Regions from separate parts of the Micromonospora sp. CA-111912 genome, predicted to be linked through region 2. Evidence: predicted binding sites of a transcription regulator. Region 2 holds the regulator's gene; the other holds the start of a gene.
The links. Region 2 encodes HspR, which represses chaperone genes until heat shock. Its sites were predicted from a motif close to TTGAGTNNNNNNNACTCAA; they were not measured.
Positions count from the first base shown of each region.

Region 1 (3,407 bases), 3.5 Mb from region 2:
CCGGCCGGTCACCAGCGAGGCCAGCGCCGTCACCATCGTGATTCCGGCGCTCGGCCCGTCCTTGGGCACCGCGCCCGCCGGAACGTGCAGGTGGATCCGCCGCCCGGCGAGGGCGTTCGGGTCGATGCCGAGCCGGCGCCCGTTGGAGCGCAGGTACGACAGCGCGATGTGCGCGGACTCCTTCATCACGTCGCCGAGCTGGCCGGTGAGGGTCAGCCCCGGCTCACCCTCCATGCTGGTGGCCTCGATGAAGAGCACGTCCCCGCCCGCACCGGTGACCGCGAGGCCGGTGGACACGCCGGGCACCGCCGTCCGCTCCGCCGACTCGGGGGTGAACCTGGGCCGGCCGAGGTAGCGGGCCAGGTTGCCGGTGTCCACCCGGACGGGCGTCGGGTCGGTCGCCAGGGCGACCGCGACCTTGCGCAGGATCTTCGCCAGCGCCCGCTCCAACTGCCGGACGCCGGCCTCCCGGGTGTGCTCCCCCGCGATCCGGGCGAGCGCGTCGTCGGCGACGGTGACCTCCTCGGCGGTCAGGCCGGCCCGCTCCCGCTGCCGCGGCAGCAGGTGGTCACGGGCGATGGCGACCTTCTCGTCCTCGGTGTAGCCGTCCAGGGTGACCAGCTCCATCCGGTCCAGCAGCGGGCCCGGGATGGTCTCCACCACGTTGGCGGTGGCCAGGAACAGCACGTCGGACAGGTCGAGGTCGACCTCCAGGTAGTGGTCGCGGAAGGTGTGGTTCTGCGCCAGGTCGAGCACCTCCAGCAGGGCGGCGGCCGGGTCGCCGGCGTAGCCGACCGCGAGCTTGTCGACCTCGTCGAGGAGCACGACCGGGTTCATCGAGCCGGCCTCGCGCAGCGCACGGACGATCCGGCCGGGCAGCGCGCCGACGTACGTGCGGCGGTGGCCCCGGATCTCCGCCTCGTCGCGGACGCCGCCGAGGGAGACCCGGACGAAGTTGCGGCCGAGCGCCCGGGCGACGGACTCGCCGAGGCTGGTCTTGCCGACGCCGGGAGGGCCGGCGAGGGCGAGCACCGCGCCGGAGCCACGCCCGCCGACCACGCCGAGGTTGCGCTCGGCCCGGCGGTTGCGCACCGCGAGGTACTCCAGGATGCGGTCCTTCACGTCGGCCAGGCCGGCGTGGTCGGCGTCGAGCACGGCCCGGGCCGCGGCCAGGTCGGTGTTGTCCTCGGTACGCGTGGTCCACGGCATCTCCAGCACCGTGTCCAGCCAGGTGCGGATCCAACCCGCCTCCGGGGAGGCGTCGCTGGCCCGCTCCAGCTTGCCGACCTCGCGCAGCGCCGCCTCGCGGACCTTCTCGGGCAGTTCGGCGGACTCGACCCGGGCCCGGTAGTCGGCGGAGCCGTCCGGCTCGTCCTCGCCGAGCTCCTTGCGGATGGCGGCGAGCTGCTGGCGGAGCAGGAACTCGCGCTGGGACTTCTCCAGCCCCTCGCGGACGTCGCTGTTGATCTGCTCGGTGACCTCCTGCTCGGCCAGGTGGTCCTTCACCCAGCCGACGAGAAGCTCCAGCCGGGCGGTGACGTCCGGAGCGGCGAGCAGTTCGGTCTTCTGCGCCAGCGTGAGCCAGGGCGCGTAGCCGGCCGCGTCGGCCAGCTCGGAGAGGTCGGTCATCCGCTCCATGGCGTCGATGACCTGCCACGCGCCGCGCTGCTGGAGCACGGACGTCATCAGGGCGCGGTACTCGCGGGCGAGGTCCCGGGCCCGGCCGGTGGGGACGGGTTCGGACAGTTCGGTGGCCTCGACCCAGAGGGCGGCGCCGGGCCCGGGGACGCCGGAGCCGATCCGTGCCCGGGACAACCCCCGGATCACGGCGGCCGGCTCGCCGCTGGGCAGTCGGCCCACCTTCTCGATGGTGGCGACCGTGCCGACGGGGCCGTACTCGCCGTCGACACGGGGCACGGCGAGGAGTTGCTCGTCGCCGGTGGCGCGGGCCGCGTCGACGGCGGCCTGGGTGGTCGGGTCGAGGGTCACCGGAATGACCATGCCTGGCAGCAGGACGGCGTCGGTCAGTGGAAGTACCGGAAGAGTTGCCATCGAACACCTGCTATCGCGTTGGGTTGAGCCTGACTCACTCAAGTAACAGAGCGCGCCCCTTGTTCCGAAGCGTGATTCAGGCCACTCCAGCGGTCGATCGGAGGCGGCCCGGCGCAGGGCCCGGGGGCGGGTCTCCCTCGCCGGCCGGGAGCGTCCGACGAGGAGCGACGGCAATCGCCGCGCCTGATCGCGGCCGGAGCCGGGGCCGGCGCGATCTTCGGGAAACCGCCGCCGCCGAAGGGAAGGCGTGGCGGATGACGACAACATCGTGGCGCCTGCCATGGGTGTCGGAGGCGAATCGGGTGGCCACCCCGCGGTGCCCCTGGCCTGCTCAACCGCTTGAGCGGCACCGGCAAATTCCACCGGCCGAGCGGGATTCCATCCCGCGTAACTCGACTCGCCGATTGCAGAACCGGGCATATTCTTGCGGAATTGCCAGTTGATACGTCAAACTCTTAGCACACCCCGCCCCACACAAGGAGTAATTGGCGATGGCTCGGAAAGTAATCACCGTTCTGACTGATGACCTCGACGGCGGGAAGGCGGATCGGACCGTCGAGTTCAGCCTGGACGGCGTGGCGTACACCATCGATGTCTCCGACGAGAACGCCGGCACCCTGCGCAAAGCACTCGATCCCTACATCAACGCCGGCCGGCGCATCGGTCGGGGTCCGGTCGAGACCGGCCGGGCCGCCCGCCGCCCGGGACGGGCCCCGGTCTCCGGAATGGACCGCGAGCAGAACCGGGCCATCCGGGAATGGGCCGCCAACAACGGCCACGAGATTTCCGACCGCGGGCGCATCCCGGTGTCGGTCGTCGAGGCCTACAAAAACCGCTGATCCGGCGGCGGTGCCGCGATCCGGGGGTTCCCGGGTCGCGCCGTGGAGGCCGGCACCCGCTGGCCCCTTTCCGGTTGCAGTTCCCACGGCGCCGGCCGACATAGGCCGGTGCCGGTGCGGGCCGTCCCACGACCGGGCCGGTCAGCTACTTGCCGGTCGGCGCACTCGACGGAGCCGCGGGCGGGCCGGGCCCGGCACACCCGGTGTTCCGGGGCGCCCGTCGACACGTCGGTGAACGGCGCACGGACCGGGCCGGGCCGGCACGGCACCGGCGTCCGGTGCACCCGACACACCCGCCCGAGGTGACGGCCCACCCACGCGCCGACCGGCGTCCACTCTTCCTGCCGTGCCGGTCCGCCGAGATGACGGCCACTGCGCGCCGCCCCGCGTCCCACGTCCACCGGTCCAGCCTCGCAGGCCGCCGGTGCTCGAACCGCGCGACGGGGTCGCCCAGGGGTGATCGGCCCCCGGGCGACCCCGGATCTGCCGACGGTCGCGACGTCGCCGCGCGAGTTG
Region 1 is NZ_CP192007.1:3,892,027-3,895,433, forward strand. It holds gene lon (endopeptidase La) at 1-2,052, opposite strand, end outside; gene ACQPZO_RS16085 (histone-like nucleoid-structuring protein Lsr2) at 2,544-2,891, shown strand.
Region 1: a site for HspR is predicted at 2,076-2,094, ahead of lon (endopeptidase La). Genes of this name have one in related genera too.

Region 2 (3,407 bases):
CGTACGCGGTGCTCGGCGACGAGGCCAAGCGCCGCGAGTACGACGAGATGCGCTCGCTGTTCGGCTCGGGCGCCTTCCGGCGTAACGCCCGGGGAGCGGGCGGGCCCGGCGGGCAGCCGTTCGACGTCTCGGACATGTTCGGCGGCGCGGCCGGCGGCGGTGACCGTCGCTTCGGCGGGGCCGGCTTCCAGGACCTGTTCAGTTCGATCTTCTCGGGCGGCGGGGCAGCCGGTGGCCCGTCCCGTCCTCGTGGCCCCGCCAAGGGCCGGGACATCGAGACCGAGGTGGCGCTCGACTTCGACGACGCGGTCCGCGGGGTGACCCTCCCGCTGACCCTGCGCGCGCCCGGGATCTGCGACACCTGCCACGGCAGCGGGGCGAAGCCCGGCACCCAGCCGGTGACCTGCCAGGTCTGCCACGGTGCCGGGGTGACCACCCGGAACCAGGGGTCGTTCAGCCTGTCCGAGCCGTGCCGCAACTGCCAGGGCGTGGGCACGGTCGTCGAGGAGAAGTGCCCGGAGTGCCACGGCACCGGCGGGGTCACCAAGACCCGCACGCTGAACGTCCGCTTCCCCGCCGGGGTGGCCGACGGGCAGCGGATCCGGCTGGCCGGGCGCGGCGAGCCGGGCGAGCGTGGCGGCCCGGCCGGCGACCTGTTCGTGCACGTGAAGGTTCGGCCGGACGAGCTGTTCGGGCGTACCGGGGACGACCTGACGCTGACCGTGCAGATCACCTTCCCGGAGGCCGTGTTCGGCACGGACCTGCGGGTCCCCACGCTCGACGGCACGGTGACCCTGCGGGTGCCGCCGGGAACGCCGGGCGGCCGGGTGCTGCGGGCCCGGGGCAAGGGCGTGGTGCGCAAGGACGGCCAGGCCGGCGACCTGCTGGTCACGCTCGACGTGGTGGTACCGGCACGGGTGTCCGACGAGGCACGGGCGGCGCTGGAGGCGTTCGCCGAGCAGTCCCCGCCGGCCGCCCGGGAACATCTCGACGCCCGGGTGCGTCGGTTCAGTTGAGCCTGCTGGAGTGCGTACGGAGGTGAGCGGGGATGGTGGGAGAGTTCACCGGCTCGGATGACCCTGCCTACGAGGCCAAGGTCCTGATGATCTCGGTGGCGGCGCGGATGGCGGGGATGCATCCGCAGACGCTGCGCCAGTACGACCGGCTCGGCCTGGTGCAGGCCGGCCGGGCGGCCGGCGGCGGGCGCCGTTACAGCGTCCGGGACGTGGTGCTGCTGCGCGAGGTGCAGCGGCTCAGCCAGGATGAGGGGGTCAACCTGGCCGGGGTCAAGCGGATCATCGGCCTGGAGCACCTGCTGGAGCAGGCACAGCAGCGGATCGCCCGGCTGGAGGCGGAGCTCGACGCCGCGTACCGCCGGGTGGCCGAGCTGGAGTCGCTGGCCCGGTTTCCCGGTCGGGACCTGGTGCCCGCCACCCGCACGTCCACCGCCCTGGTGGTCTGGCGCCCGCGCCGCGACCGCTGACCGTCCGCCACACAGCTCCACAGCTCCGGACCGCTCCATCGGCCCGGTCCGCTTCCCGGGTACCCCGGCGCGGACCGGGCCGTTTCCGTTAACCTGTGAATCAGGTCCTATCCGCTCAATTCGGGCCAGAAGCACCGCTGGAACCACCGCACCGGCGAGGGGGGACCATGTCGGAACCGGCCAAGAAGGTGGCGCAGCAGGCGGAGGCGCGGCTCGACCGGATCGCGAAGTCCGCCCGGGAGCAGTTCAACAAGATCACCGAGAGCCGGTTCACCGACAGGATCAAGGACGGCCGGTTCGCCGACCAGGTCGACCACGGCGTCGGCCAGGGGCGGGCCGACGTGCGCCGCGACCGGCAGCGCGAAGGGCGCGGCGGATCGGCCGCCTGACGGCCGGTGCGCCGACGTGCGGGCCGGGTTCCACGGGGGAACCCGGCCCGTTCGCGTGCCCCGGATGCGTGCCGGTCAGCCGATGCGGCGGTTCTCCCGGACCAGACCACCCTCGCACCAGTCCCGGTAGACGAAGAGGTTCGGGCGGGCCAGCAGCACCCGCCCGTTGTGCGCCCAGTTGTGCATCAACTCGTCGCCGGCCCGTTCCGCCTGCTCGACCAGCTTGCGGAAGCGCCGCTTGGGATGGGCGCGGAAGTTCGTCCGGATGCCGTCGGCGGCGTAGATGTAGAGGCAGTGCAGCGCGAACCGGCGGGCCGGGCAGGCCGGGTCCATCGCCAGCTCGAAGAGCGTCTGCACGAGGTGGTCCCCGGCGACCAGCAGGTCCCAGTCCTGGGGCATCGAGGTCAGCGGCACGGAGTCCGGTTGGTAGGCCCACGCCCGCAGCTCCGCGGGAGAGGGGTCGACGGGGTTCGTGAAGCCGCGGAACGTCGACTGCTGCACGCTCACCGGCCAACCTTCCGCTTGCGTACGCGGGGGGACCGGCCCACCGCGGACTGGCTGCTGGGGCGAACGGTAGCCGGGGTCGCCGACCAGCGGAAGGGTTCATGGCACGAATTCGACAACCGATGGAACGGGCCGGGTCGGCCATACGGCCGACCCGGCCCGTTCCGGGGTCGGGGATCAGTCGGCGCTGACCAGCGGCTCAGTGCGCTGGCGGAGGGCCCGCTGCCGCAGCCAGGTCTTGAACCAGGCGAAGTCCGGCAGCCGGGCCAGCATCGGCCCGGTCACCACGGTGATCAGCACGTACGTCGTGGCCAGCGCGGCCAGCTTCGGTTCGACGCCGTCGACGGCGACGGCGAGCCCGGCGATGACGATGGAGAACTCACCGCGTGGCACCAGGGCCAGTCCGGCCCGCCACCGTCCGGGCTCCTTGATCCCCACCCGCCGGGCGGCCAGGTACCCGGTCAGGGTCTTGGTGCCCATTGTCACCACGGCCAGCGCGAGCGCCGGCAGCAGCACGGGTGGGATGTCCCGCGGGTCGGTGACCAGCCCGAAGAAGACGAAGAAGACGGCGGCGAACAGGTCCCGCAGCGGGGAGAGCATCTCGGTGGCGTGGTGGGCCACCGGCCCGGACAGCGCGATGCCGACGAGGAAGGCGCCGACCGCGGCCGACACCTGAAGCTTGGCCGCGATCCCGGCGACCAGCAGGGTCAGCCCGAGCACGCCGAGCAGCAGCGCCTCCGGGTCCTTCGCCGACAGGGCCGTGGAGATCAGGTGGCCGTACCGGATCGCCACCACGAGCACCAGCACCACGGTGCCGACCGCGACGCCGAGCGCGATGCCGCCGCCGAGCAGGCCGCTGCCGGCCAGCACGGCGGTGAGCAGCGGGAGGTAGAGCGCCATCGCCAGGTCCTCGATGACCAGCACCGAGAGGATCACCGGCGTCTCCCGGTTACCGAGCCGGCCCAGGTCGGCCAGCACCTTGGCGATCACCCCGGACGAGGAGACCCAGGTGATGCCGCCGAGCACGATGG
Region 2 is NZ_CP192007.1:173,798-177,204, forward strand. It holds gene dnaJ (molecular chaperone DnaJ) at 1-1,016, shown strand, start outside; gene ACQPZO_RS00800 (heat shock protein transcriptional repressor HspR) at 1,049-1,483, shown strand; gene ACQPZO_RS00805 (hypothetical protein) at 1,651-1,872, shown strand; gene ACQPZO_RS00810 (hypothetical protein) at 1,948-2,379, opposite strand; gene ACQPZO_RS00815 (cation:proton antiporter) at 2,554-3,407, opposite strand, start outside.